One region of the Rhizobium leguminosarum genome, then DNA from elsewhere that is predicted to be linked to it. Evidence: predicted binding sites of a transcription regulator. Region 1 holds the regulator's gene; each other region holds the start of a gene.
What was found. The regulator HrcA, encoded in region 1, represses chaperone genes, less so after heat shock. The targets are predictions, from matches to a motif close to GTTAGCACTCNCNNNNNGNGAGTGCTAAC.

Region 1 (9,787 bases):
TGCGCGCGGGTTCCGGACGAATTAGATCGACGGAGAGCAGACCGTTCTTCAGGGCCGCACCCAACACCTGCATCCCGTCGGCAAGAACGAAAGTACGCTGGAACTGACGGGCGGCGATACCGCGATAAAGATAGTCCCGCTCACCCTGTTCGACCTGGCGGCCGCGGATCAGCAGCTGGTTCTCCTCAATGGAGACATCGAGTTCCTCCTCGCTGAAGCCGGCCACGGCAAGGGTGATGCGCAGACGTTCCGGCGCGCCGGTATCGGCGGCGATGCGTTCGATATTATAAGGCGGATATCCGTCACTCGCCTTGGAAATGCGCTCCAGCGTCTTTTCCATGGCATCGAAGCCCAGAAGCAGCGGGCTGGCGAAAGGGGTAATGCGGCTCATCTTTTTTCAAGTCCTTGATGCAAGCGACCATCCCGGACCTCAAGTGCAGCATCCGGATGCCGCTAATATGGGGACAGAATACCGGCGCCGCAAGGCATCGGCCGCGAGGTGCCGGCGTCACCTCTCGATTTTAAGCAGGTGGCGTCAGGCTCTTTCCTTGACAAAGCGTCAGCTGCCTCGCATCAAAACATGCCCGCGCGGAATGTGCTGATTTGAGACGGGACGTGAAGAAATCGGTACATGCCGATAACATGCAGTGCGAGGATGGAACGATCGGAATGGCAAGCGCAAGAAAGATCATCATCGACACGGATCCCGGCCAGGACGACGCGGCCGCCATCATGCTTGCCTTCGGCAGCCCTGATGAGCTGGAGGTGCTGGGGATCACGACAGTGGCCGGCAACGTGCCGCTTTCGCTCACCAGCCGCAATGCGCGCATCGTCTGCGAGCTCTGCGGCCGGGCGGAGACGAAGGTTTTCGCCGGCGCCGACGCGCCGATCGCTCGCAAGCTGGTGACCGCCGAACATGTGCATGGCAAAACTGGCCTCGACGGTCCGGATCTCGACGAACCGACGATGGCGCTGCAGCCCGGCCATGCCGTCGACTTCATCATCGAGACGCTGCGCCGCGAGCCGGAAGGCACGGTGACGCTGTGTACGCTCGGGCCGCTCACCAATATCGGCATGGCCTTCCAGAAGGCGCCCGACATCGTCCCCCGCATCCGCGAACTGGTGATGATGGGCGGCGGCTTTTTCGAGGGCGGCAACATCACGCCGGCGGCCGAGTTCAACATCTATGTCGACCCGGAGGCAGCCGATATCGTCTTCCGCTCGGGCGTTCCGATCGTGATGATGCCGCTAGACGTGACGCATCAATTGCTGACCCGCAAGGACCGGGTGAAGCGCATGGCCGAGATCGGCACGGCGCCGGCAAAGGCCATGGTCGAGATGCTGGAATTCTTCGAACGCTTCGACATCGAGAAATACGGTTCCGACGGCGGGCCGCTGCACGACCCGACCGTCGTCGCCTACCTGCTGAAGCCGGAGCTTTTCAAAGGCCGGGAGTGCAATGTCGAGATCGAGGTCCAGTCCGAACTCACGGTCGGCATGACCGTCGTCGACTGGTGGCATGTGACCGAGCGCAAGCGCAATGCCAGGGTCATGCGCCATGTCGATGCGGACGGCTTCTTCAATCTGCTGATCGAACGCTTCGCCCGCATCTAAAGCTTCGGTTTCCTTCCTCGCGAGGAGGAAGGAAACGATCTCAAGCGTCCTTCTCGTCGAAGACAGAGTTGGTCTCGGCTTCGGCCGGCTTCGGACCGCCCTTGGCGACGCCGACCATGGCCGGGCGCAGCACGCGCTCGCCGATGGTGAAACCGGCCTGCACGACCTGCACGACCGTGTTGTTCGGCACGTCCGGGTTCGGCACCTCGAACATCGCCTGATGGAAATTCGGATCGAACTTCTGGCCAACCGGCTCTAGTTTGCGAACGCCGTGGCGTTCCAGAGCCGACAGCATGGCACGCTCGGTCATCTCGACACCCTCGATCAGCGTGCTCAGGCCGGCGTCTGCTGCAGCCCTGGTCTCCGGAGGGATGGCATCAAGGGCGCGGCGCAGATTGTCGGACACGGCGAGCATATCGCGGGCAAAACCCGCCACGGAATAGGACTTGGCATCCTTTACCTCGCGCTCGGTGCGCCGGCGCAGATTGTCCATCTCGGCAGCAAGGCGCAAATAGCGGTCGCGCAGTTCGCCGTTTTCGGCTTTCAGAAGCTCGATCGGGTCCGGCTGGGCGGGCTCTTGCTGCGCAGTTTCGTTCTCGACGTAGGCGGCAGCGTCGGCTGCGGCGTCGGCCGCAGTTGCGTCAGGTCCGTTTTTCGTCGTGTCATCGGTCATGACGGTCTCCGGTTGGTGTCTTCAGATGCGCCCGATATCGAGGTTTGACCGAAAAAAATCAAGTCTGCGTGACAAAGAAGCGAAAATTCCGCGTGACTGATTGCTGCGCATCAAAGCTGATTGCGCGAAAGGCGGGAGACGAGCTGGGCTGTATAGTCCACCATCGGCACGATGCGGGAATAATTGAGCCGCGTCGGGCCGATGACGCCGACGGCGCCGACAATGCGATCGTCGTCGTCCCGATAGGGCGCGACGATGAGCGACGAGCCGGACAGCGAGAAGAGCTTGTTTTCCGAACCGATGAAGATGCGCACGCCCGAACCGCTTTCGGCGAGATTGAGGATCTCGATCAGGCTGTCCTTCTTCTCGAGATCGTCGAACAGCAGGCGCAGCCGGTCGAGATCCTCGGCGCCAGCGAGCCCTTCGAGCAGGTTGGCGCGACCGCGGATGATCAGCTGCGTCGGCTTTCCCTCGTCCGGGCTGCCCGCCCAGACAGCGATGCCGCGCTCGACCAGATCGCGCGACAGGGCATCAAGCTCGTGACGGACGTCGTCTTTCAGCCGGCTTAATTGTTTGCGGAGCTCCGGCAGGGTCTGGCCGGACATATGGGCATTGAGAAAATTCGCCGCTTCCGTCAGCTGCGAGGACGTGACGCCTGCCGGCAGCTCGATGATGCGGTTTTCCACCTGATCGTGATCGCCGACGAGCACGGCCAGCGCCTTTGTCGGTTCGAGCCGGATGAACTCGACATGTTTCAGCACCGGATCGCTTTTCGAGGTGATAACGAGGCCGGCGCCGCGCGAAATGCCGGATAACATGCGGCTTGCCTCGTTCATCATCGATTCGACGGGATTGCCGCCGCTTTCGGCCCGCACCTGGCGGTCGATGCTGGCGCGCTCCTCGGCCGAGAGGTCGCCGACCTGCATGAAGGCATCGACAAAGAACCGCAGGCCGATCTGAGTCGGCAACCGGCCGGCGCTGACATGCGGCGAATAGATCAGGCCGAGCTCTTCGAGATCGCTCATGACGTTGCGCACCGAGGCCGGCGACAGCGACATCGGCAGGATACGGGACAGGTTGCGCGAACCCAGCGGCTCGCCGCTCTCCAGATAACCTTCGACGATGCGACGAAAAATTTCCCTGGAGCGCTCGTCCAGCGCAGCTACGGCATCCGAAACCGACGTCGACCTGATGCCCATGAAGCTTTCGAACCCGTGCTGATGATACTTCCCGAAAAGTAAGTCAAACTAACACCCGTGGCAAAAGGGAATTTGCAAATGAGCGCCGCCAATCGTAGAAGCGGTCAAATAAACCCCAGGAGATAAGAATGCGGCCTTCAGGCAGAAAAATCGACCAGATGCGCAAGGTCTCGTTCGAGCGCAATTTTTCCAAGCATGCGGAAGGCTCCTGCCTGGTGAAGTTCGGCGATACGCATGTGCTCTGCACGGCGAGCCTCGAAGAAAAGACGCCGCCATGGCTGCGCAATACCGGCAAGGGCTGGGTCACGGCCGAATACGGCATGCTGCCGCGAGCGACCGGCGAACGCATGAAGCGCGAAGCCGCCGCCGGCAAGCAGGGCGGCCGCACCCAGGAAATCCAGCGGCTGATCGGCCGGTCGCTGCGCGCCGTCGTCGACCTGCAGGCGCTCGGCGAACGGCAGATCACGCTCGATTGCGATGTCATCCAGGCCGATGGCGGCACACGGACAGCCTCGATCACCGGCGGCTGGATCGCGCTTTACGACTGCCTGAAATGGATGGAAAGCCGCAACATGATCAAGGTCGACCGGGTCCTGAAAGATCATGTCGCCGCCATTTCCTGCGGTATCTTCGCCAGCCAGCCGGTGATCGATCTCGATTACATCGAGGATTCCTCGGCAGAGACCGATGCGAACTTCGTCATGACGGGCACCGGCGGGATCGTCGAGATCCAGGGCACGGCCGAAGGCACGCCGTTTAGCGAAGGCGAATTCACCTCGCTGATGCAGCTTGCCAGAAACGGCATCGGCGAACTCGTGGCGCTGCAGAAGCAAGCCGTCGAAGGATGAACCCCATGCTGGAAGGCATGTTGGAAACGGCGCTCTATGCGCGGGATCTCGATAAGGCCGAGACGTTCTACGAAGACGTTCTCGGGCTTGAAAAGATCGCCCGCGCCGCCAACCGGCATGTCTTCTTCCGCTGCGGGCCGGGCGTTCTCCTGATCTTCAACCCTAAGGAAACGGTGAAGCCGCCGGCGCCTGAAGCACTGCAGGTGCCGCCGCACGGTACGACCGGCCAGGGCCATGCCTGTTTCCGGGTATCCGGCCGCAATATCGATGCCATGGCCGAACGGCTGACGGCGGCGGGCGTGGCGATCGAATCCGAAGTGCGCTGGCCGAACGGCGGCCGCTCGATCTATTTCCGCGATCCGGATGGCAACAGCCTGGAATGCGCGGAGGCTAAAATCTGGGGCATCGAACAGGAAATCTGAATGCGCAAGCTTGAAACGAAGACCATCGTCGTCGCCAGCCACAATGCCGGCAAGATCCGCGAGATCCAGGAATTGATCGGGCCGCTCGGCTTCGCCGCCAAATCGGCCGCCGAGCTGAACTTCGTCGAACCCGATGAGACCGGCACGAGCTTCGAGGAGAATGCGACGATCAAGGCGGTCGCCTCGGCCAATGCCTCAGGCATGCCGGCGCTATCGGACGATTCCGGGCTGGTGGTCGATGCACTCTTCGGCGATCCCGGTGTTTACACCGCCAATTGGGCGGAGAAGGCCGACGGCACGCGCGATTTCGACATGGCGATGGCCAAGGTGGAAAAGGCGCTGCAGGATGCAGGCGCGACAAAGCCGGAACAACGCACGGCGCGTTTCATCAGCGTGCTCTGCCTCGCCTGGCCGGACGGGCATACGGAGCTGTTTCGCGGCGAGGTGGAAGGCAGCGTCGTCTGGCCGCCGCGCGGCACCCAGGGCTTCGGCTACGATCCGGTCTTCCAGCCCGAGGGCTACGACATCACCTTCGGCGAAATGAGCGGCGAGGAAAAACACGGCTGGAACGTCGGCAAGCCGCAAGCGCTGTCGCACCGGGCCCGCGCCTTCAAACTCTTTGTTGAAACCTGCCTGGAGGCATAAGGTCGGTCCGTGGTCAATTTCGACACGCCAAGCACCTCGCGCGACTCGGCTCTGCTGCCTGATACCGGCGAGCCGGGCTTCGGCGTCTATGTGCATTGGCCCTTCTGCGCGGCGAAGTGTCCCTATTGCGACTTCAACAGCCATGTGCGCCACCAGCCGGTGGATCAAGAGCGCTTTACAGCAGCCTTCCTGACGGAGATGGCGGCAGTCCGGGCGATCAGCGGCCCGAAGACGGTGACGAGCATTTTCCTGGGGGGCGGCACGCCCTCGCTGATGAAGCCGGAAACGGTTTCCGCCATTCTCGACGGCATTGCGCGGCACTGGCATGTGCCAGATGGCATCGAGATCACCATGGAGGCCAACCCTTCGAGCGTCGAGGCCGAACGCTTCCGCGGCTACCGGGCGGCCGGCGTCAATCGCGTCTCGCTCGGCGTGCAGGCGCTGAACGACCGGGATCTGAAATTCCTCGGCCGGCTGCATGATGTCGCCGACGCTCTGAAGGCGATAAGGCTGGCGCGCGACATCTTTCCGCGCATGTCCTTCGACCTGATCTATGCCCGGCCGGAGCAGACGGTCGAGGAATGGGAAAAGGAGCTGAAGGAGGCGATCTCCTATGCGGTCGACCATCTTTCGCTCTATCAGCTGACCATCGAGGAGGGCACGCCCTTCTACGGCCTGCACAAGGCCGGCAAGCTGATCGTACCGGACGGCGAGCAATCGGCAGTGCTCTACGAGGCGACGCAGGAGATCACCGCGCGCGAGGGCATGCCGGCCTATGAGGTTTCCAATCATGCCCGGCCGGGGGCCGAAAGCCGGCATAACCTGACCTACTGGCGCTACGGCGATTATGCCGGCATCGGCCCAGGCGCCCACGGCCGGCTGACGCGTGGCCCCGAGAAGATCGCGACGGCGACCGAACGCAAGCCGGAAACCTGGCTCGACATGGTCGAGCGTGATGGGCACGGCATTCTCGACGAGGAGCGGCTCGGCTTCGAGGAACAATCCGACGAACTGCTGCTTATGGGGCTGCGGCTGAGAGAAGGCGTCGATCTCGCCCGCTGGCAGCAGCTATCGGGCCGTGACCTCGACCCGAAACGCGAGGAATTCCTGCTCGAACACAAATTCATCGAGCGGATCGGCAATTCACGCCTGCGCTGCACGCCATCAGGCATGCTGATCCTCGATTCCGTCGTTGCCGATCTCGCCTGCTGACACCCATACCATGCGTGGATTTGCAGCGCGGCGGCATTGATATTGCCGCCGCACCTGAGGGCATGTCTCAGCCGTGGCTGCTGCATAATTCCTTAAATCGAAATCGATTTAAGGATAAAATTATGCAGCATTCAAAGTGCTACAGCGTCCTTTGCGCGTCTGAATAGACGCGCGGCGCTGTAGTGGCACCCGTCTTGAAGAGGCTGCCGGTCGGCGTCTTCAGGAACATCTCCAACGGAATATGCTCCTGGTGCAGGAAACCGGTCGCCGGCAGCAGACCGTCGCGGACCATCTCGATGACGGCGACGACGGAGGCTGACGTCGTCCAGGCGATCGCCGTGCGGCGCGCCCCGGCAATCTCGATCGGGTAATAGGCGCGCACGAACTCCTTGCGTCGCAGGCTGCCATTCTCGGTCCCCTCGGCGGCGACATGGACATAGACGACATCGTCTTCAACCGGCGGCTTGGCATTGGTCAGGATCTCGCCGGCGAGCTTGCGCTTGTCGCGCATCAAAAGCTCGTGGAAGAAGAAGTTCATCAGCTCCATATGGCCGGGATAACGCATGGTCTTGTAATCGAGATTGTCGATCTTGCCGAGCATGGTGTCGCACATGGTGCCAAGGCCGCCCGACGTCGTGAAGGCTTCGAGCTTGACGCCGCCGACATAGACGGTCTCGTGCCATTCCATCGGCGAGACGAGCTTGCGCACACCGCCCTCGATGACCTCGCAGTCATTCAGATATTCGTTGACGACGCCCTCCGGCGACCAGTTGAAGGCATAGCCGAGCAGCCCGGTCGGATGCTGCGGCAGTGCGCCGACGCGCATGCGGATCGACCGGCAGCGATCGAAGCCGTCGGCCAGGCTTGCGCCGACGATGCCGACGAAACCCGGCGCCAGGCCGCATTGCGGCGCCATCAGGCCGCGGGCGGTCTTCGACAGCTCGATGATGAAATTGGTGGTGGGAACGTCTTCGGTCAGATCGAAATAATGGATGCCGGCAAGATGGGCGGCGCGCGCCAGCTCGATGTTCAAATGATAGGGCAGGCAAGAGAGCACCGCCTCGACATTCGAGAGCAGTTCGCCGATCACTTGCGGATCGGAGATATCGCTGGTGCGGCACTTGAAGGCGACGTCACTCAGCGGCAATTGCGCGTCGACCCCGACGACCTCGAAGCCGCCTTCATGCAACAGCGTCGCCGCCAGCCGTCCGACCTTGCCCAGGCCGAGAACGGCGATCTTTTCGAAACTCATTCATTCCTCCCACGCGCCATTCTGGCGCTTCAGTCTTTGACATGCACGCAATGCGCGGGAGGTATAGAATAAAAAACTTATAAAGGAAAACGGCCGGAATCGCTTCCGGCCGTTGATTTTTCGCAAAAACTATCGATTATTCGTTGATCAGCCGCTTCAGAAGCTCGACTTCGTGCGAAAGCTTGGTGTCTCCCGAAATCAGCTCCTCGATCTTGCGCACGGCATGCAGAACGGTCGTGTGATCGCGCCCGCCGAACCGGCGGCCGATCTCCGGGAAGGAGCGCGGCGTCAGCGTCTTCGACAGATACATCGCGATCTGGCGCGGCTTGACGATGACGCGGGTGCGGCGGTTGGACACCAGTTCCTGGCGCGAGACGTTGTAGTGCCTTGCGACGATGCGCTGGATATCCTCGATGCGCACACGGCGGGGCTCGCCGGAGCCAACCAGATGGGCGAGCAGCTCGTCGACGCGTTCGATCGACAGGTTCGGCTCGAAGGAGCGGCGGAAGACCAGCTGGTTGAAGGCGCCTTCGAGTTCGCGGCCGCTGGCCGTGACGTTGCGGGCGACATGCTGGAGCAGTTCGGCCGGTATATCGAGCGACGGATCTTCGAGCCGGGCGACAGCCAGGCGACGCTTGAGGATTTCGAGACGCATCTCGTAATCCGGCGCGTCGAATTCGATCGCGACACCGCCCTGCAGGCGCGAGCGAACGCGGGGGTCGAGCGACTCCAGCTCCCAGGGCGCACGGTCGGCAGCAACGACGACCTGCTTGGCGCTGTCGAGCAGCATGTTCAGGAGATGGCAGAATTCATGCTGGATCATCTTGCCCTGCAGGAACTGCATGTCGTCGATGATCAGGAGATCGATGTTGCGCAGCGAATCCTTCAGCGTCAGCGCATCATTGTCGCGGATCGCGGTGGCGAATCGCCACATGAAGTATTCGGCCGTCAGATAGACGACGCGCAGAGCCCGCGGGTTCTGTACTGCCGCATTGGCGACTGCCTGCAGCAGGTGGGTCTTGCCGAGGCCGACGGTCGAATGAATGAAGAGCGGGTTGAAGCGCACGGCGCCCTGACCAGCTTCCGCAATCGTCTTTGCAGCCGCAAGTGCGACCCGGTTCGAGCTGCCTTCGACGAAGGTGTCGAAGGTGAAGCGGCTATCGAGCGGCGAACCGAAGAGCGGCGAGCCAAAGCTTGCTGGCCTTGCGGCGGCAACAGCCGAAACCGCCTGCTGGACGGCCTGACCGGCCGGCTGCGCGCTTGTCGGGCGGCGCATCTGCGTGGGGGCGGCTGGTTCCGGCGCGACCGCCTCATCGAGCGCCTTCGTGCCGTGGCGCGTTGCCGTGCGCACCAGGACTTCAATTTTCAGAATTTCCGGATCTTCGGCCTGGAACAGACCGGTGATGAGATCGAGATAACGATTGTTGATCCACGACTTCAGGAAGGTCGTGGGGACCGAAAGGCGAACGACGCTCTTCGATACCGAATGCAGCTTCAGCCTGGCAAACCAGCTGGCATAGACGTCAGGACCGACCTGGGCCTTCAAGCGCGCGCTGACGCGCTCGAACAATACGTTCTGCTTCATTTCCGCCTTTGCTTCGCCCACTTCGAGGCGAATGGATCCGAACGTCTGCGGTGCCGCATCCCCATTGTCGAGCCCGCCCGTCGTCATCGTATTCATCTGCATAATGCCGCCTTTCAATTCCACCGGGCGGCATCCGCTAAAACAGCCGCCCGATCATTCCCCGCTTTGGCGGGCTGACGGATCCTCATGAGCCGCTCGCCTGCCGGTTCACTCAAAAACACTGGCCCCTCAACGGGACCGACGCAGAACTCCGTTGCAGGGGCCGCATTCATGCGGCAACCTTCATCGGCTCTCCGTGTCAGGCTGGCGGTCGAACCTCGTTTTCGGCCGACCAGCC
Region 2 (9,787 bases), on a different replicon from region 1:
AGTCCCTGGTCCGGGCGCGAAGAGTGGCCGGACCGGCCCCTGACCGTCAGCCGGGCGGCGGCCTTGCCCTTGTGGGCGCGGATCGCCCGCATGCCGCTCGGCTCGCCGATGATTGCGCCAAGCGGAGTTGCACAGAGCTCCGGCAGGCGGGCGATCATGTGCGGCACGCCGCGGCAGCCGGCCTCCTCGTCATAAGAAAAGGCAAGGTGGACGGGGCGGCGAAGCGGTGTGGCCGCCAGCGCGGGGACGGCCGCGAGAACCGCGGCCAGGAAGCCCTTCATATCCGTGGCGCCGCGACCGTAGAGGCGGTCCGCTTCGGCGCGCAGGCGAAACGGGTCGCTGGTCCAACCGCTTTCGGCGGCGGGGACCACGTCCATATGGCCTGAGAGGATATAGCCCGGCTCCCCCTTTGGGCCGATTGTGGCGAAGAGGTTCGAGCGATCGCCCTCCGGGCCGGGAAGCTCCGTGACGACGGCGCCGTGGCTTTGCAGATAATGCCGGATCCATGCCACGATCTCGCCGTTCGGGGTGCCAACGACGGAGGGGAAGCCAACGAGCCTTTCGAGAGTTTCAATGGCCGGCATGAGCGACCTCACAAGCAGGCCCTGCCTGCCGAGACGGCGGCCATGCCGCCGACGGAAACGACAATTCGGCCCAGCGAGATGTTAGAGGTGTTTGCAACAGGGCTGAGGGAGGTGACATTTCCGGGCTCTCACAGTGAACAGCGACTCCGGCCGCTGGATCTGTCAATGAGTCTAGAGGGAGGCGCAGGCGTTACTTGCCGAAAGCGCATCGGGATTTGGTCGATTGTTGTGTTTGCGCAGGCTTCACCAGTGAATTGTATCGAACGATCTGTTCTAGTCTGGGCGGAGAAGTTTCCGGGCGCAGACTTGGCCAAAAAAATGCAGCAGGGGGCGGGAGTGAGTGAACTGACATCCGAATCCAGGTTCGTCGATAGTTTCGAGACGCATATCGCCGGGATCGACAGCGTTGCCCTTGACCAGTTGCACGCGCTTTCGATGACCGTCGCATGGCCGCATCGCGGCGAAGACTGGCAGTTCCTGCGGGAGTTCGGCCAGGGCATCGTGGCGATCGATGACATCGGCCGTATCCTGGGCTCTGCCATGTGGTTTCCCTATGACGCGCAATTTGCCACGGTCGGTATGGTCATCACCTCGCCGCGTCTTCAAACCAATGGCGCCGGGCAATGGTTGATGGGGCACGCGCTGAATCAGGTCGCCGGGCGGAACCTCGGGTTGAATGCGACGCGCGCAGCGCGCCGTCTCTATCGATCCTTGAATTTTGTTCGGGAGGCGCTGGTCTTTCAATGCCACGGCGAAGCGATATCGCCGCCGGATGTGGATCCGCCGTCCGGCGCCGTGATACGGGCCGTGGAGGCTGGGGATCTGGAAGCGATCGCCGAATTGGATTGTGTGGCCTTCGGTACGGATCGTAAACTGCTGCTGGCCCGGCTCCTGGCGAATTCCAAGGGCATCGTGTTGAGCCGCGCCGGCCGGATCGAGGCCTTCTCGCTTTGCCGGCGGTTCGGGCGCGGCCATGTCATCGGTCCTGTTGTGGCGCGCAGTGACGCCGACGCGATCGCCGTCGTCCGCCCGCATGCAGCCGAGCACGCAGGAGCGTTCCTGCGCCTCGACACACGCGAGCAGGGCGGAGCTTTTTCCGATTTCCTTTCCCGCTGCGGTCTTCCCGTTTACGATATCGTGACGACCATGTCGCTCGGTGGCCCTTGGCTTCCGGTTGCCGGACGCGCGGTGGCGCCCGAGCCGAAAACCTATGCGCTCGTCAGCCAGGCACTCGGTTGACGCAAGCCTACTGACGATCGTTGTCGGGTTTTAGGCGCCGGGACAGATGGGTATGCAGGTCAGAGCCTGCTGACGTTCGAATTCGGGCCGGAACGAACGATATTGCCAGAAACCCTCCGGGCTTTCCTTGCGGTATACGGTCTCGAGCCAGAACACTGAGTCATCGATCGGCGAGACAGGATGCCACGCGTACCATTCCGACCAGATTTTTCCTGCCGGGTCGCTGTCCATGATCTCCGCTCTCCTCCCCATCATCGACACAAATGTTCTATGATGGAGAATAACAGCGAGAGAATATTCTTCAATGGAGATCATTTTCCCGTATTGCGCGAAGTCTTCCTCGTCCGCGGTCGGGGGATGTTTCAGGTTGTAAGATGTGGCTCTGTTGACGAGTGACTTCGTCGGTGGATGCAACGCATCGATTGGGCTTCGGCACCGGGCAATGAGCTGCGGTGTTCAATCACCACTGATCTGTTTGCGTGATGGTTGGATGGCTCAGCTAATCGAACGCAGCCCGAGATAGGCCGCCAAACTGACGGCGGAGAGGGCGATCGTCAGCCGGGGTCTCGCATCGTCGAACATCGCCGCCAGCGAAAGGCCGAGCAGCAGGATGACGGATTTTGCCCAGAGATTCTGATCGGAGACTGTGAAAGCGATTGCCGCCAGAAAGACGGCGCTTGCGACGATTGTCACGGGGGCAGATTTCTCGGCGAGATCGCCGCTTGAAAAATACGGCAGAAGAAAACGCCGCATGCTCAAGCCTGAAGCGACGCTCAGAAGAAGACAGGTCAAGACAAGTTGCAACATTAAGGTCGTCGCCGATCGATCTGCAGATGGCCTTGCGGATGCAAACCGCATGCCAGTCTCAAATCTAAGATCCTCGTCCTGCAGAGGCAATGCCGCGGTTTGCATGGCTATTTCCTCGGCGTCGCGATCCTTTTTTCGGCAATCGCTTGCCTGTCCGGTCCGCGGATGGCGTTTTTTCGTCCGATGCCGAAACCGGCTTGAGCTGATGCAATGATTTTTATATAGAGAATTATCTATCGCCTTAATTCCGGAAACGAGATCTTTTCATTGGACCTTTCATCGATCGAGATATTCCTCGCCGTTGCCAGCGACCGCAGCGTGACGAAGGCTGCCAAGGCCGTCGGGCGGGTGCCGTCGAATGTGACGACGCGCATCCAGCAGTTGGAGGAGGACCTCGGCGTTTCCCTCTTCAGCCGTGACGGCAAGAAGATGACGTTGACACGGGAGGGTGAGACGTTTCTCGGCTATGCCAACCGGCTTATGGCGCTTGCGCTCGAAGCGCGCCAGGCCGTGCGGCCTCTCGCTCCATCGGGGACATTGCGGGTCGGCACCATGGAGAGCACGGCGGCAAGCAGGCTGCCGGCGGCGCTGACGCAATTCAATCAGATGTGGCCCGGTGTTTCGCTTCATCTGACGATGGGAGCGTCCCGCGATCTGACCCGCGACGTTCTCTCCGATGCGCTGGATTGCGCGCTGATTGCCCGCCCGCCGAAGACGATGCGGGAGGAAGTCTCCGGTTTCGATGCCGAACTCAAGGCGCTGGAGATGGAGCCGGTCTTCGTCGAGGACCTGTTGATCGTGTTGCCGTCCGGGCATCCCTCCATCAAATCCGCCGCCGACCTGCGTGTCGGATCGCTCGCCGCTCTAGAGCCCGGCTGCACCTATCGCAGGATCGCCGAAAACTGGGCGCGCAAATCGAGCGCGCTGCCGACGAGCGAACTCGGCTCCTACCACGCGATCCTGGCGAGTGTTGCGACCGGGAATACGGCGGGTGTCATGCCGCGATCCGTCCTTGATCTCATGCACTGGCCGACGCCTGTCCAGACCCATCAGCTGGGCCCTGTCGAGACGCTGCTCGTCTATCGCAAGAGTGATCGCCCCAGCGCGTTCAACGCATTCCACGAAGTTCTCAGCGCGACAAAGGGCAGAGATGTCAGGCTGGCAACAAACTAGCTCTCACATTTCCCGTTCGTCCTCCAGATAATCCTCGCTTAATTGGTCTTGTCATGCAGTATCCCGTTTCCCCGAAGGTGGGACCGAGCCGCTTCCGCCGCTTCCGCTTGTTCTCACCCATATTGGCGGGAGCGACCTTACGAGAGCGATTGATTGCATGTCTCGGCTCTTTGCTGGCCATTGGTTTCACCGGCGTCATTAGCGGCTATCTGTTCGGGCAGGGGCCGCATCTTCCCTTGATCGTCGCGCCGATGGGGGCGTCCGCGGTGCTTCTTTTCGCGGTGCCGGCAAGCCCGCTGGCGCAGCCATGGTCGATCATCGGCGGCAATACCATTTCCGCTCTGATGGGAATCATTGCCGCCTATTTCATTCGTGATCCGATCATCGCGACCGGCGTCGGCGTTTCGCTTGCCATCGGCGCGATGTCCTTCACGCGCTGCCTTCATCCGCCGGGAGGAGCCGCCGCACTGACCGCCGTGCTCGGTGGCCCTGTCGTTACCGGCTGGGGATTCCTCTTTCCCTTCGTGCCCGTCGCTTTGAACTCCTGCATTCTCGTCGGCCTTGGCCTGCTGTTCCACAAGCTGTCCAAACGGAATTATCCGCATGTCGTTCCGAAAACGGCAGAGAACACCCATCAGACGATCGACCTGCCATCCATGGTGCGGGTGGGTTTTCGCGAGGAGGATGTCGATGCGGCCCTCGAAGCGATTGACGAAACCTTCGATATCGACCGGGCAGACCTTAGCCGGCTGTTGCAGCATGTCGAGCTGCAAGCGGCCATCCGCTCAAACGGCAAGATCAGCTGTGCCGATATCATGTCGCGCGACGTGATCGCCATTGGCGAAGCTTCGGAGCCGGATGCCGCACGGCATCTTCTCTTGAAGCATAATATCCGTACGCTGCCGGTGAAGGACCCGGAGGGCGGCCTCGTCGGCACCGTCGGCTTGCGGGAATTGTCCATGAGCACCGAGACTATCACGCATGCGATCTCGAGGCCGGCGGTAGCGAGGACTTCGGATCCTGCTCTGTCGCTATTGCCGGTTCTGACGGACGGGCGCACGCATGCCGTCATCATTGTCGATGACGATTACCGCATCCTTGGCCTGATATCGCAGACGGATCTGCTGAGCGCAGTAGCGCGACTGCTGCCGAAGGAAGACAATGCGATCCCGGCGGTGGCCTGAGCGGTCGGCGTGGGACGTAGCTGGAGAAAAAGTCGGTGCTGATCGAGCGCGATTCAAATGGCGATTTCATCCTGGAATCATCGGAACTGGCGGAGCGGTTCGGGCTGTCGCTCGCCGATCTTCGCCGCCACATGCGCCATGGCTCCGTCGTCAGCTCCGTGGAAATCGGCACGGCTGAACATGAGGGGACGAAACGGGTGTCGCTTCGGCTCGGCAACAGGCTTTGGCGAGCCATTTTGAACGATGAAAATGAAGTGCAGCAGGAGCAGATGACCGTTCTTCGGGGTAAATCCTCCGGAGGGCATCCGCGCTGACACCATCATTATATGTTGTCCCGCGCGGTGCTTATTACGCGCAGGCACGGCATTCCCTACCGCTCGTTCGTTTCGAAGAGGCCGCGGGCCGCTTCGACCATCGACTGCAGGTGATTGGGGTCGCGTACGCCCTGTCGGTAGAGCTCGATGACGATGCTCGCCATTCGTTCGGCTTCGTCGCTGTCCCTTTCTATCCCGTAATCGGCGCTGAGCTTGTCGAAGACGCGCTGGCAGGTTTCAAGATCGCGGGAGTCCAGCGGTACCTGCGATCGGGTTTTGATCGTTTGAACCATCTCCATTCCCTCCGATAAGGCCCGCCCGGTGTGGCGGGCCGGTAAAAGCTTTAGAAGTCCATGCCGGGGCCGGCGGGCATTGGCGGCGGCGCGTCCTTCTTGGGTTTCTCGGCGATCATGGCCTCCGTCGTGACGAGAAGACCGGCAATGGAAGCCGCATCCTGCAGCGCGGTGCGAACCACCTTGGCCGGATCGATGACGCCCTGTGCATAGAGGTCGCCATACTCGCCCGTCTGAGCGTTCCAGCCGTAGGAGAATTCGCTTTTCTCGCGCAGCTTGCCGACGATGACCGAGCCTTCCGCTCCGGCGTTTTCGGCGATCTGGCGAGCCGGCGCCTCGACCGCGCGCCGGACGATATCGACACCGACGCGCTGGTCGCCATTGGCGGTCTTGACATTGTCGAGCGCCTTGACGGCGCGCAGCAGCGCCACGCCGCCGCCAGGCAGAATGCCTTCCTCGACAGCCGCGCGGGTTGCATGAAGCGCGTCGTCGACGCGATCCTTTTTCTCCTTCACTTCGACTTCCGTCGAGCCGCCGACGCGGATGACGGCAACGCCGCCGGCGAGCTTGGCAAGGCGCTCCTGCAGCTTCTCGCGGTCGTAGTCGGACGTGGTTTCTTCGATCTGGGCGCGGATCTGGGCAACACGGCCTTCGATGTCGGACTTGGCGCCTGCCCCATCGACGATCGTGGTGTTTTCCTTCTCGATCGACACCTTCTTGGCACGGCCGAGCATGTCGAGCGTGACGGATTCGAGCTTGATGCCGAGATCTTCGGAGATGACGGTGCCGGCGGTCAGGATGGCGATGTCTTCCAGCATGGCCTTGCGGCGGTCGCCGAAGCCAGGCGCCTTGACGGCAGCGATCTTCAGGCCGCCGCGCAGCTTGTTGACGACGAGGGTCGCAAGCGCCTCGCCTTCGACGTCTTCAGCGATGATCAGCAGCGGCTTGCTGGATTGGACGACGGCTTCGAGAACCGGGAGCATCGACTGCAGGTTCGACAGCTTCTTCTCGTGGATGAGAATATAGGGGTCTTCAAACTCGACCCGCATCTTGTCGGCATTGGTCACGAAATAGGGGCTGAGATAGCCGCGATCGAACTGCATGCCTTCGACGACTTCGAGTTCGGTTTCGGCGGTCTTGGCTTCTTCGACCGTGATGACGCCATCATTGCCGACCCTTTCCATGGCTTCCGCCAAAAAGCGGCCGATTTCGGCATCGCCATTGGCGGAGATCGTGCCGACCTGGGCGATCTCGGAATTGTTGGAGATCTTGCGGGCGTTGGCCTTCAGTTCCGCGACGATGGCGCCGACCGCAAGATCGATGCCGCGTTTCAGGTCCATCGGGTTCATGCCCGAAGTAACGGCCTTGGCGCCCTCCTTGACGATTGCCTGGGCGAGCACGGTCGCAGTCGTGGTGCCGTCGCCGGCGACGTCGCTGGTCTTCGAGGCGACTTCGCGGACCATCTGGGCGCCCATGTTTTCGAACTTGTCTTCGAGTTCGATTTCCTTGGCGACCGAAACCCCATCCTTGGTCATGCGCGGTGCGCCGAAAGACCTTTCGATCACGACGTTGCGGCCTTTCGGGCCGAGGGTCGCCTTCACGGCGTTGGCCAGGATGTCGACGCCACGCAGCATCTTCTCACGGGCTTCGGTGCTGAATTTGATTTCTTTAGCAGCCATTGTCCTCACTCCTTCATAGGCAGCCAGAGCAATTCCTGGAAAAGTGCGACGTGGTTTTCCGTTTGGAATTGCGTCGGAAATAAAAGGTTGGAGCGGTTCTGCGTTTCCATGAAAAGCCGATGCGCTCCTGCATCGACGGATGTCCGCAGGAATCTCAGGCGGCCTGCTTCTTTTCGCCCCGGGTTTCGATAATCCCCATGACATCGCTTTCCTTCATGATCAGCAGATCTTCGCCGTTGATCTTGATCTCGGTGCCGGACCATTTGCCGAACAGGATGTGATCGCCGGGCTTGACGTCGAGAGCCTGAATCTGTCCGGCCTCGTTGCGTGCGCCGGGGCCGACGGCGATAACCTCGCCTTCCTGCGGCTTCTCCTTGGCGGTGTCGGGAATGATGATGCCGCCCTTGGTCTTTTCCTCTGAATCGACCCGGCGGACGAGAATACGGTCATGAAGCGGTCGAAACGACATGTCTTCCTCCATCGATGAACAGTGATGGCGTTGTTCCCTTGGAGCATGATGCCGAAAAGTGTGCGCGGTTTTCGGACGACATCATGCTCTAACTCTTAAATTAGAACAGGATTCAGATTTTAGGTCCGAGCAGGCCTAAAATCATCCTGTTCTGGCCGGACCGGATAACCAATCCGGGCGGGTGCAGGTTCGCGCGCGCGCCTTGCGCGAATGATCTGGTTCGAGGGTTCAGCAATTTCAAGAGGCGACGAAAGAAAAATTGGCACTCTCCGCCGGAGACTGCTAACGCCCAACACGGAACAGACAATCGGCTCCTGCGTTCGAATAAAAGGGCGAACGGCATTGAGGCTTGAATCCGTATTTCGGCATTCCTAGTTCTTTGGTGGCCGAGGCTTGATGAGCTCGGTCACCGTCCCACGTCTTTAGGAGTGAGTGACATGGAAGAGAACACCAAACTAATCAAAGACCTCAGTATCGAGGAACGCGAGGAAATCCTCGTCGATATCGCTCGTACGCTGGAGGACACGGCGCGTGAGGCCTTTGTCGAAGGCAATACGCAATTTGCGGCAATCTCCAACAACATGGCTGAAGCGATCCGCGTCAACGCCGATGAGCTCGCCCGTGATGATCCGGAAAATGCCGAGCTCGTATTGCAGCAGGCAACGGCGATGATCTCGCAATTCGAAGCCGTGCACCCCTATCGGATGGTGAGCATGGCCGTCCATTGATCGCCGCCGCGGGCCCGCCTCGGTCGCCCGCTCAAATCAATCGCCACCCACGCGGAACTCTCACTGCTTGCGAAGGTTATTGGATCACAACATCGAAAGGTGATCCATGATGACTTCCAGATCCAACGTGCCGCCAGAGAGCGGCACCGACGATGCGCGGTCCGCCGATACCGAACGGGCCGAAACCGATCGCAAAAGGGCATTGGAGACCGTCCGGCGCAACGTGAGTTCGGCATTAGATCGCGATAGCGGCACCGAAACCCCAAGCCTGAAGCTTGCGAAAGAATATCTCAGTCTCGGCGGCCACCGCCGGTCGATGATCGATGACAATATCTCCGATGTTCGCCACTGGGACAAGGATCCGCCGGAGGCCGAACGGTTCTGGAAGGAACGGGTGGAGACGCTTCCAAAGGATCAACGCAAGCAGGTGGAGGATTTTCTTCCAACCATCAACACGCCCTGAAAAGGGCGGCCGAGCCGCTCTTCGGGCGGCTCGTTCCAATGCGCTTGGAGGCGATCATGGCTATAGACAAGCACGAGCAGATCCGTCGCCGTGCCTACGAAATCTGGGAGGCCGAGGGCCGCCCGGATGGCGCTGACCAGCGCCATTGGCTTCAAGCCTGCGACGAACTTGCCGGCGAGGATGAGAATGAGACGCTGCAGAACCTGCTCGATGAAGACGACAGGGATGACGCGGCGCTGCTTCAAGGCGCCGGCGAGAGTGGCGATCTCGATCGGCCACGGGCGAGACCTGTCCAGGCCGCCGCGGCTCCCGTCCCTGACATCGAGATGACGACGGGCGAAAAGCCTTCCCGGCGGAAGATCGGGAAGACCGAAGGGCCTTGATCGCCATGCAGCATCTCGACCATGCCATCCAGATCGCTCTTACGGCCCACGAAGGCCAGGCGGACAAGACCGGCCGGCCGTTCTTCGAGCACTGCCAGCGGGTAGCGCTTCTCGTTTCCGGCGACGAGACACGAACGGTCGCCTACCTTCATGACGTCGTCGAGAAGGGAAGCGGCTGGACGCTCGACAGGCTGAGGGAAGAAGGCTTTCCGCCGGCGATCATCTCCGCGGTGAATGCTCTGACACGGAGGCCGGACGAACCGGATGACGACTTCGTCAGACGTGCGGCATCAAACGCGCTGGCCTTGCCCGTCAAACGGGCCGACCTCGAAGACAATCTCCGGCAGGCCGAACAAGCTGGCAAGAAAACGGAAAAATACCAGCGCGGCCTGGATCAACTGCGCGACATCAGGAACGGACAATAGGAACGCGGACAAATTTGCGCAGTTCGCCTGCAACTGCCACCAAGGT
Region 3 (9,787 bases), 530 kb from region 1:
GGAAGGCCGGACCGCCCTCGCGGCCGCGGCCAAAATGGAAATCGAAGCCGGTGACGACTTCGGAGGCTCCGAGCCAATCCTTCAGGATCGAATGGATGAAATCATCGGCCGAGCGCTGCGAGAATTCGTAATCGAAGGGATATTCGATGACGGCGCTGAAGCCGAGCGTTTCCAGGATACGGGCCTTCAGCGGCGCCGGCGTCAGGCGGAAGACCGGCGCTAGCGGCCGGAAGACCGTGCGAGGATGCGGCTCGAATGTCAGCACCAAAGCGGGAATACCGCGCGCCTTGGAGATCTCGAGCGCCCGGCTCAGCACCGATTGATGGCCGCGGTGCACACCGTCGAAATTGCCGATGGCAATGACGCCGCCCTTCAGATGGGCGGGCAAGGGTTCCCGGGTTTCATTGCGGTGGAAGACGGTCATCGGCTGGCTTCTCTTCATGCAAGGCGTGTCTTCATGCAAGGCATGTCTTCATGCAAGGCGGGGCATCCACCACTTCGGCGCGGCGTTTTCCCGTTCGAGATAGGCGTTGAGGATCGCCTCGTCGGTCTCGCCGTTGAGAGTATATTCCTTAGCGTGGATACCGCCGCTGATGTAGAGGAGGTCGAGGCCGTAATTCAAGGCGCCGCGCACATCGGTCGGCATGCCGTCGCCGATCGCCAGCACGCGATCGACCGGGAAATCGCCGCGAAGCTCGCGGGCAGCCGCAAGCGTTGCCTCGTAGATCGGCCGATGCGGCTTGCCGGCGATGCGGGTTTTTCCGCCGAGCTGCTCGTAATAGGCGGCCATGGCGCCGGCGCAGGGGATGATGCGATGGCCGCGCTCGACGATGAGGTCGGGATTGGCGCAGATCATCGGCACCTCGCGGGCTTTGAAATCGAGAAGCATATCGGTGTAATCCTCCGGCTTCTCGGTCTCGTCGTCGAAAAAGCCGGTGCAGACCAGCGATTGCGCTTCGCCCGCCGGCCGGCGCTCGACGCCAATGCCTTCGAGCAGCGCCTTGTCGCGCTCGGGGCCAAGCAGAAAGACGGTCTTCGGCCCTTCGGCGATCAGCCCGCGCGTGACGTCGCCGGAGGTGACGATCCTGTCATAGGCGCTGTCGGGAACGCCGATCTGGCGCAGCTGCTCGACCACCTGCCAGGAAAGGCGCGGCGAATTGGTGATGAGGACGACGGCGAGGCCGCTTTCGCGTGCCGCTTCGAGGGCTGCGGCCGCCTTCGGGAACGGATCGACGCCGTTGTGAACGACGCCCCAGACATCGCAGAGCACCACATCATAGTGACCTGATATCTCCGAGAAGTTTTCTATCCGCTTGGCCATTCCGATTTCCCGATTTGCTTCCGTCACCGGTGACATTGCAAAGGCGCAAGGCGATGGCAAGGCATTTTCTTCGCTGCCGGGCCGATGCGAAGAGCTCGAGCGGCGGTCCGGCGAAGCGGAAGGGCAAAGGGTTTGGACGATTATCGCCAAGCGGCAGATTGCCGACGGCGGACGAGTTCGGCAAAGTTCGGCTGCACCCAGGTTTCGGCCGCAATCTCCGACTATTCTCCGGCCTCTTCACAATTCCGGCACAAAAATTCGTGATTGCTCTCATTGACTCCTCTCGGAGCCATCCCTAAATGCTCGTCGCTAGCACTCACCGCAAGGGAGTGCTAACATCTATCCATGTGGGCCACTCCGGTCCGCGAATGTCATTCGATCGAGGGATTAGACAATGGCAAGCACCAACTTCCGCCCCCTTCACGACCGCGTCGTTGTTCGCCGCGTTGAGTCCGAAGCCAAGACCAAGGGCGGCATCATCATTCCCGATACCGCCAAGGAAAAGCCGCAGGAAGGCGAAATCGTCGCCGTCGGTTCCGGCGCGCGCGATGAGTCCGGCAAGGTCGTCGCACTCGACGTCAAGGCTGGCGACCGCATCCTGTTCGGCAAGTGGTCCGGCACCGAAGTCAAGATCGACGGCGAAGACCTTCTGATCATGAAGGAAGCCGACATCATGGGCATCATCGGCTGATCGGCCGACCTGCTTTCCCGAAATGGCTGACGGGCCTTTTGCCCGAACAACTCGAATTCAGGAGTTAAGAATATGGCATCTAAAGAAATCAAGTTTGGCCGCACCGCGCGCGAAAAGATGCTGCGCGGCGTCGACATTCTCGCCGATGCAGTGAAGGTCACGCTCGGCCCGAAGGGCCGTAACGTCATCATCGACAAGTCCTTCGGCGCGCCGCGCATCACCAAGGACGGCGTTTCGGTCGCCAAGGAAATCGAACTCGAAGACAAGTTCGAAAACATGGGCGCCCAGATGGTCCGCGAAGTTGCTTCGAAGACCAACGATATCGCCGGCGACGGCACCACGACGGCTACCGTTCTTGCCCAGGCGATCGTTCGCGAAGGCAACAAGGCCGTTGCAGCCGGCATGAACCCGATGGACCTGAAGCGCGGCATCGACCTCGCTGTCGCCGACGTCGTGAAGGATCTCCAGGCCAAGGCCAAGAAGATCTCGACTTCGGAAGAAGTCGCACAGGTCGGCACGATTTCGGCAAATGGCGACAAGCAGGTCGGTCTCGACATTGCTGAAGCCATGCAGAAGGTCGGCAACGAAGGCGTCATCACGGTTGAAGAAGCCAAGACCGCCGAAACCGAACTCGAAGTCGTCGAAGGCATGCAGTTCGACCGCGGCTACCTCAGCCCCTACTTCGTGACCAACCCGGAAAAGATGATCGCCGACCTCGAAGACGTCTTCATTCTCCTGCACGAGAAGAAGCTCTCGAACCTGCAGTCGATGCTCCCGGTTCTCGAAGCCGTCGTACAGACCGGCAAGCCGCTCCTCATCGTCGCTGAAGACGTCGAAGGCGAAGCCCTCGCAACGCTCGTCGTTAACAAGCTGCGCGGCGGCCTGAAGATCGCTGCCGTCAAGGCTCCTGGCTTCGGCGACCGCCGCAAGGCCATGCTCGAAGACATCGCCATCCTGACGGGCGGCACTGTCATCTCCGAAGACCTCGGCATCAAGCTCGAATCCGTTACGCTCGACATGCTCGGCCGTGCCAAGAAGGTTTCGATCTCCAAGGAAAACACCACGATCGTCGACGGTTCGGGCGCCAAGACTGACATCGAAGGCCGTGTTGCCCAGATCAAGGCGCAGATCGAAGAAACCACCTCCGACTACGACCGCGAGAAGCTGCAGGAACGTCTTGCTAAGCTCGCTGGCGGCGTTGCCGTCATCCGCGTCGGCGGCTCGACGGAAGTCGAAGTGAAGGAAAAGAAGGACCGCATCGACGACGCGCTCAACGCGACGCGTGCTGCCGTTCAGGAAGGCATCGTCCCCGGCGGCGGTATCGCTCTGCTCCGCTCCTCCACGAAGATCACCGTCAAGGGTGCAAACGACGACCAGGAAGCCGGCATCAACATCGTTCGCCGCGCCCTGCAGTCGCTCGTTCGTCAGATCGCTGAAAACGCAGGCGACGAAGCCTCGATCGTTGTCGGCAAGGTTCTCGACAAGAACGAAGACAACTTCGGCTACAACGCCCAGACATCGGAATATGGCGACATGATCGCCATGGGTATCGTCGACCCGCTCAAGGTCGTTCGCACGGCGCTGCAGAACGCTGCTTCTGTCGCATCGCTGCTGATCACCACCGAAGCCATGATTGCCGAACTGCCGAAGAAAGAATCGGCTGGCGGCGGCATGCAGGGCGGAATGGGCGGCATGGGCGGTATGGACATGATGTGATAGGCCAACGGCCTTTCACAGCATCGTTCATGAAACCGCCCATCATCTAAGATGGTTCAGCGCGTCAAGCGCGCTGAACGGGCGGAATGGACATGATGTGATCGGCGAAAGCCATCACTGACTACCATTCCGGCATCCGGAACAGGAAGGGCGGCCCTCGGGTCGCCCTTTTCTTTTGCCCGAAGCGATTCGACGTGCGGCACAGTGATTTGCATGGCCGACGAACGCCTGCGCAGTTCTCTCTTGCAGGCCCCGGGCAGGAAGCTTGCGCCAGGCTTGCGCTGCCTGCGTATTTATCAGCCTGCCGACATGCGAGAGATCAAAGTGCTGCTGCAACATTTCCGGCCTGACGTGGAGTGAAAACGTTTGCAAAGCTTTCAAAGATGATCCTCCCATGCCAATTCTAGCAAAATTGGCCGAAGATGCAGACATTCTAAGAAAAGAGGCCGATCCGAATACCCCTTAAAAAGCCGTTGCCGTTTGTCCAAAAGCCCCTATAAATCCGCGCTGCACTTCAACCGCGCCCGGCGATAATTCTCGCCAATAGACGAGGCCGGAGCACGGAGAGCATACGTGAACGTTCGGCTTTGAGGGGCTCCGGTTACGGAGGCCAGATGGCCGTGGCAATAACCGCCGGAGGTAAGCGCGGGCATCATGCCCGCTGCTGCGTGATCCTGTTTCTTTGTGTTTGCCGAGCGTGCGGCCGAGCAGCCGCATCCGAACGGGGGAACGCCTTGTTTAACATCGCCAGAGCTAATGCAGCCGTACCATTGACACCCGGCTCGCTTGATGACGCCAATCAAAATCATAAGATGTTGGCACAGTTTTCCGTTTCCGAAGCCTGGACCGGCGATTTTTCGAGCGGCATGCTCCGTCTCGGCGAATGGAGCGCGATGCTGCACGGCCTTGCCGCGCAGGAATGCGGGCTGCTCGGCCTGATCCGCTGCTATGATGCCAAGGACCGCAGCCACATATTGGAGCTGTTCGAGCAGGCGGCGACGCTCTGCTCCTCCTTCTGTTTTTCGACGACGATCATCATGCCGAACGGCTTTCGCCAGCCGCTCTTCTGCATGGGCGAGTCCAATGGTCTGGAAGAAAAATTCAACGGCAGCATGGTCGGCGTCTTCGTCTTTCCGCGCTTCAAGCTGGAAGGCGCAAAGCAGATCACAAGTCGGCGATAAGCCGGACATCAAGATAAAAGGCCGCCTCGAAGGCAGTCTTAGGCGGCTGACAAACCTCGCTCTTTACGCGACGTCATCCTCGGCCTTGTGCCGAGGATCTGCTGCACCGGCTGCAGATCCTCGGGACAAGCCCGAGCATGACGAAAGAGGAGTTCGCCAACTTTGCCAGCAGTCTGAAGCCGCCTCGAAGGCGGCCTTTCTACTTTCCGGCGATCCGTCCGTTACTCCGGCTTGACCGGTATGTTGAGGCCCCTGGCACTTGCCGGACGAGCGATGCAGCGCTCCAGCCAATTAGAGACGGCGGGGAATTTCGCGTATTCGAGAACCTCGCGGCCGCCATAGAAAATATCGGCACCGCGAACCCAGGTGAAGGTGGTGATGTCGGCGATCGTGTACTGGTCGCCCATGATCCACTGACGGCCCTTCAACCGGTCTTCAAGCACCCCGAGTAGCCGTTTGGACTCGTCGCGATACCGCTCGACAGGATAGGAATTGTTGGCGACCTTGTCGGCGGCAAATTTGTAGAAATGGCCAAACTGGCCGAACATCGGGCCGATGCCCGCCATCTGGAAAAACACCCACTGGATGGTTTCATATCGGCCGGCAGCATCGGCAGGGATGAGCTTGCCGGTTTTTTCCGCGAGATAAAGCAGAATGGCGCCGGATTCGAAAAGGCCGATCGGCTTCCCGTCGGGACCGTTCGGATCGATGATCGCCGGAATGCGGCCGTTCGGGTTGAGAGATTCGAATTCCGGTGATTTCTGCTCGTTGGCGGCGAAGGAAATATAATGCGGCTCATAGGCAAGGCCGAGTTCTTCGAGGGCGACTGAGACCTTCACCCCATTAGGCGTCTGCAGGGAATAGAGCTGTATGATGTCGGGGTTTTTCGCCGGCCAGCGCGTCGTGATCGGAAATGCGGAAAGATCTGCCATCGGAATCTCCATGTTGGGCGCCGACCATAAAAGACCGGGCTCGGCAAAGGCAAGCGGCGGCAGAGGCAAAGGCATCGTTCGATATTAGTGAACGAAGCGTCCCCTTCCGTTTATCTTTCCACAACACAAGAAAAGAGCGACATAGAGGCATCCGAGGTCGAACCGGTGCCGGGGCACCAAGATCTCCAAAGTCCTTGAAACGGAGACAACGTCCATGTCGAACAACGTCATCATCCTGATTGCCCGTATTCTGCTTTCCTTCATGTTCATCTTTGCCGGCTTCGGCAAGGTGACCGATCCGGCCTCGACCGCAGGCATGATCGCCGGCGCCGGTCTTCCAGCGTCCACCGCGCTCGCCTATCTCGCCGGCCTCTTCGAACTCGCAACCGGCATTGCCGTGCTCGTCGGCTTCCAGGTCCGCATCGTCGGCTGGCTGCTTGCCGTCTTCTGCGTGTTCACCGGGCTCGTCTTCCACCTTGCGCCGGTCAACGTTCCGGATTTCCCGGCCGCCGCCAACGGCTGGATCAACGGCCTGAACTTCGTCAATCTCATGAAGAACATCACGCTCGCCGGCGCCTATATCATGCTCGCCACCAATGGCGCAGGCGCCTACTCGCTCGACGCCCGCCGCGGCGCTTACGCGGCTGCGTAACGCCAGCAGATATCCTCCCAGACATACAGAACCCGCCGTCATCCGACGGCGGGTTTTTCTATGCTTTTATGACTGAGATCAGAGGGCGGCGCGCACCGCGTCGATGATCGCCTGCACAGCGGGTTCGCCGGCATGGCTTTCCTTGCGGGCGCGCACCAGGCAGGCCTGCGAATGCAGGATGACACCGTCCTGGAGCACCTTCAGATGGTTGGCGCGCAGCGTCGAGCCGGTGGAGGTGATATCGACGATGATATCGGCCGAGCCGGAGGCGGGAGCGCCCTCGGTGGCGCCCAGGCTTTCGACGATGCGATAAAGCTGGATGCCGTGCTGGCTCGAAAAGAACTGCTGGGTCAGCCGCCAGTATTTGGTGGCGATGGCAAGGCGTCGGCCGTGGCGGGCGCGGAAATCGGCGGCAACGTCGACGAGATCGGCCATGGTGTCGACATCGAGCCAGATCTCCGGCACGGCGACGACGACATCGGCATGGCCGAAGCCGAGGCGGGCGCAGAATTCGACGCGCTTGTCGACTTCGGCAAACCCTTCGCGCATCAGATCCTCTCCGGTGACGCCGAAATCGACGGTGCCGTTGCCGATTTCGCGAGAGATTTCGGAGGCCGAGAGAAAGGCGATTTCCACATCGTCCCAGCCTTCGACGCGGCCGCGATAGGAGCGATCGTTACCAACAGCCGAGATCGTCATACCGGCACGTTCGAAGATCGCCGAAGCGTCCTCCTTCATCCGGCCCTTGGAGGGAAGCGCGATGGTGATGGTCATGCGGCTGCCCTTTCGGTTTCGATGCGGTCGAGCCAGAAGGAGAAGCCGACGGCCGGGATGCGGTCCGTCGCACCGAGGAAGGTCAGGAGCCGGTCGAAGCGACCGCCACCGGCGAGCACCGCGGTCGAGCCTTCCACCGTCACCTCGAAGACGAGGCCGGTGTAATAATCGAGCGGCCGTCCGAAGGCGGCGCGGTAGTCGAGGCAGGAAAGATCGACGCCGGCATTGGAAAGTGCTGCGACGCGGCCGTTGAAGCGCGAGAGCGCGTTGCCGAGTTTCAGGCCGGCAGCATCAGCGAAACCGGAAAGGGCCGCGGACGCATTGACGAGCGGCACGTCGAGCGACAGGAACTCTTCCAGCACATGGAAGGCGGCATCGTCGAGGCGCGTTTCGGACAGGATGAGCTTTTCCTTGAGCCGTCGGGCGATCTCCAGGGCCGAGCGGCCGGCATTCGTCGAATAGCCGGTCTTCTGCATCTCCCGCTCGAGATAAGCGACCAGCGCCTGCTCGTCGCCTGATGCGACAAGCCTGGCGATATCGTCGTCCAGCCCGGTGACGAATTGCGGGCTGACGAGGCTGGCAAGCAGTGCTTCCAGCTGCGTCATATTGCCGAAGGCGTGGATCAGGCGCTTCTGCCAGCCGAGCGGCAGGCCGAGCGCCTGGACGACGGCCTCGAACACCGCCTGGTCGCCCAATGTCACGGCTAAGCGCCGGCCCGGCAGCAGGCGGGCGAGAATGCCGGTGGCGTCGCCGATGGCGCGGGCATCGGCGTTTGACAGGTCGATATCGCCCAGATCCTCGATCCCGGCCTGATAGAATTCATTGGCGCCGTCGCGGCGCTGGCGGAAAACCTCGCCGAGATAGGCGTAGCGCTTCGGCGTGCCGGTCGCCGTCTCGATGTGGCGCAGACAGACGGGAATGGTGAACTCGGGACGCAGGCAGAGGCTGGCGCCGGTTTCGCTCTCCGTAATGAAGATGCGACGACGCAGATCTTCGCCGGCGATATCAAGGAAAGGTTCGGCCGGCTGAATGACAGGCGTATCGATGCGCTCAGCGTTGCGCTCGATGAATTCGGCGATCAGGTCGTTGGCGAAATCGGGGAGATTGATCAGGGGCATGCCGGGCTCCGAATAATAGGCGACGGGCGTGCCGGAAAATACCCCCCTCTGCCCTGCCGGGCATCTCCCCCACAAAGGGGGAGATCAGCTGGGCGCCCCAGATTCCCAAAATATTGAGCGTGCGCCAAGTGGCTTCGGCCCCCTAAGGTGTTTGATTGGGGCAAGAGGCCACTCCTATCCGATCTCCCCCCTTGTGGGGGAGATGCCCGGCAGGGCAGAGGGGGTACGCCTCAGACATTCGCCGCCCTTTTCCGATCCTCGGCCTGCGCAGCAAGGATCTCCTTCACCTTGGCGACAAGGTCGGCTTCCGGCGCCGTCTCCTGCGCTACGCGCGCTTCGCGCCAGCTGGCATTGTCCTCGATCTCGCCGGAGAGCCGCTTACCCTCGATCAGATCCTTGATCTGCACGACGCTTGTCGCGCGTTCGTCGCCGCCCTGGATAATGGCGACGGGGCAGCCGCGGCGATCGGCATATTTCAGCTGGTTGCCGAACTTCTTCCAGTTGCCCTGGAACATCTCGGCGCGGATGCCGGCGGCGCGCAGTTCCTGCGTCATCTTCTGATAGCGGCCCATCGCCTCGACATCGCCGTCCATGACGGTCACCAGCACCGGCTCGATGACCTCACTGGCGCCAAGCTTGCCGAGGTTTTTCAGCGCCGTCATCAGCCGGGAGACGCCGATCGAAAAGCCGGTTGCCGGCACCGGCTGGCCCATGAAGCGGGAGACGAGGCCGTCATAACGGCCGCCGCCGCCGACCGAACCGAAGACGACTTTCTCGCCCTTTTCATTGGTGACGTCGAAGGTCAGTTCGGCCTCATAGACCGGGCCAGTATAATATTCGAGGCCACGCACGACGGAGGGGTCGATCTTGATGCGGTCAGGGCCGTAGCCGGCGCTGGTAACCAGCGCACCGATGAAATTCAGCTCCTCGACGCCTTCGCCACCCCTGGCGGTTCCCGCAACCAACTCGGCGAGACGGACAGCGCTTTCGGCATAGTCCGTGATGCCGACGAAGAACAGCACCTTGTCGATCTGCTCATTGTCGAGACCGGCGCCCTTGGTGAAGTCGCCGGATTCATCCTTGCGGCCGGGACCGAGCAGCAGGGCCACGCCCTCCGGGCCGAACTTGTCGAGCTTGTCGATGGCGCGCAGCACGTTCAGCCGCTGGCCGGCCTTGTCATCACCGCCGAGACCGATCGCTTCGAGCACGCCATCCAGAACCTTGCGGTTATTGACGCGGATGAGGTAATCGCCGCGCTTGATGCCGAGCGCCTCCAGCGTATCGGCCATCATCATGCACATTTCGGCATCGGCCTGAACACCAGGCGCGCCGACGGTATCGGCATCGAACTGCATGAACTGGCGGAAGCGGCCCGGGCCCGGCTTCTCGTTGCGGAAGACGT

Region 2: the regulator HrcA is predicted to act here: its motif matches at 8,001-8,029, upstream of BA011_RS27870 (co-chaperone GroES).
Region 3: the regulator HrcA is predicted to act here: its motif matches at 1,630-1,658, upstream of groES (co-chaperone GroES).

What each region holds. Positions count from the first base shown of each region.
Region 1 is NZ_CP016286.1:4,454,057-4,463,843, reverse strand. It holds gene BA011_RS21690 (Hsp20 family protein) at 1-391, opposite strand, end outside; gene BA011_RS21685 (nucleoside hydrolase) at 670-1,614, shown strand; gene grpE (nucleotide exchange factor GrpE) at 1,655-2,287, opposite strand; gene hrcA (heat-inducible transcriptional repressor HrcA) at 2,398-3,486, opposite strand; gene rph (ribonuclease PH) at 3,615-4,334, shown strand; gene BA011_RS21665 (VOC family protein) at 4,331-4,756, shown strand; gene rdgB (RdgB/HAM1 family non-canonical purine NTP pyrophosphatase) at 4,757-5,401, shown strand; gene hemW (radical SAM family heme chaperone HemW) at 5,411-6,613, shown strand; gene BA011_RS21650 (saccharopine dehydrogenase family protein) at 6,753-7,865, opposite strand; gene dnaA (chromosomal replication initiator protein DnaA) at 8,002-9,552, opposite strand.
Region 2 is NZ_CP016287.1:729,967-739,753, reverse strand. It holds gene argE (acetylornithine deacetylase) at 1-584, opposite strand, end outside; gene BA011_RS27910 (GNAT family N-acetyltransferase) at 903-1,823, shown strand; gene BA011_RS27905 (hypothetical protein) at 1,854-2,078, opposite strand; gene BA011_RS27900 (hypothetical protein) at 2,319-2,630, opposite strand; gene BA011_RS27895 (LysR substrate-binding domain-containing protein) at 2,898-3,803, shown strand; gene BA011_RS27890 (HPP family protein) at 3,857-4,987, shown strand; gene BA011_RS27885 (DUF6522 family protein) at 5,023-5,301, shown strand; gene BA011_RS27880 (hypothetical protein) at 5,358-5,594, opposite strand; gene groL (chaperonin GroEL) at 5,645-7,273, opposite strand; gene BA011_RS27870 (co-chaperone GroES) at 7,428-7,742, opposite strand; gene BA011_RS27865 (hypothetical protein) at 8,180-8,470, shown strand; gene BA011_RS27860 (hypothetical protein) at 8,577-8,933, shown strand; gene BA011_RS27855 (DUF2934 domain-containing protein) at 8,990-9,316, shown strand; gene BA011_RS27850 (HD domain-containing protein) at 9,322-9,741, shown strand.
Region 3 is NZ_CP016286.1:4,981,724-4,991,510, reverse strand. It holds gene BA011_RS24230 (bifunctional riboflavin kinase/FAD synthetase) at 1-424, opposite strand, end outside; gene BA011_RS24225 (TIGR01459 family HAD-type hydrolase) at 473-1,321, opposite strand; gene groES (co-chaperone GroES) at 1,716-2,012, shown strand; gene groL (chaperonin GroEL) at 2,085-3,728, shown strand; gene BA011_RS44425 (hypothetical protein) at 3,942-4,088, shown strand; gene BA011_RS24210 (hypothetical protein) at 4,463-4,909, shown strand; gene BA011_RS24205 (glutathione binding-like protein) at 5,131-5,841, opposite strand; gene BA011_RS24200 (DoxX family protein) at 6,056-6,493, shown strand; gene hisG (ATP phosphoribosyltransferase) at 6,572-7,267, opposite strand; gene BA011_RS24190 (ATP phosphoribosyltransferase regulatory subunit) at 7,264-8,385, opposite strand; gene hisS (histidine--tRNA ligase) at 8,616-9,787, opposite strand, start outside.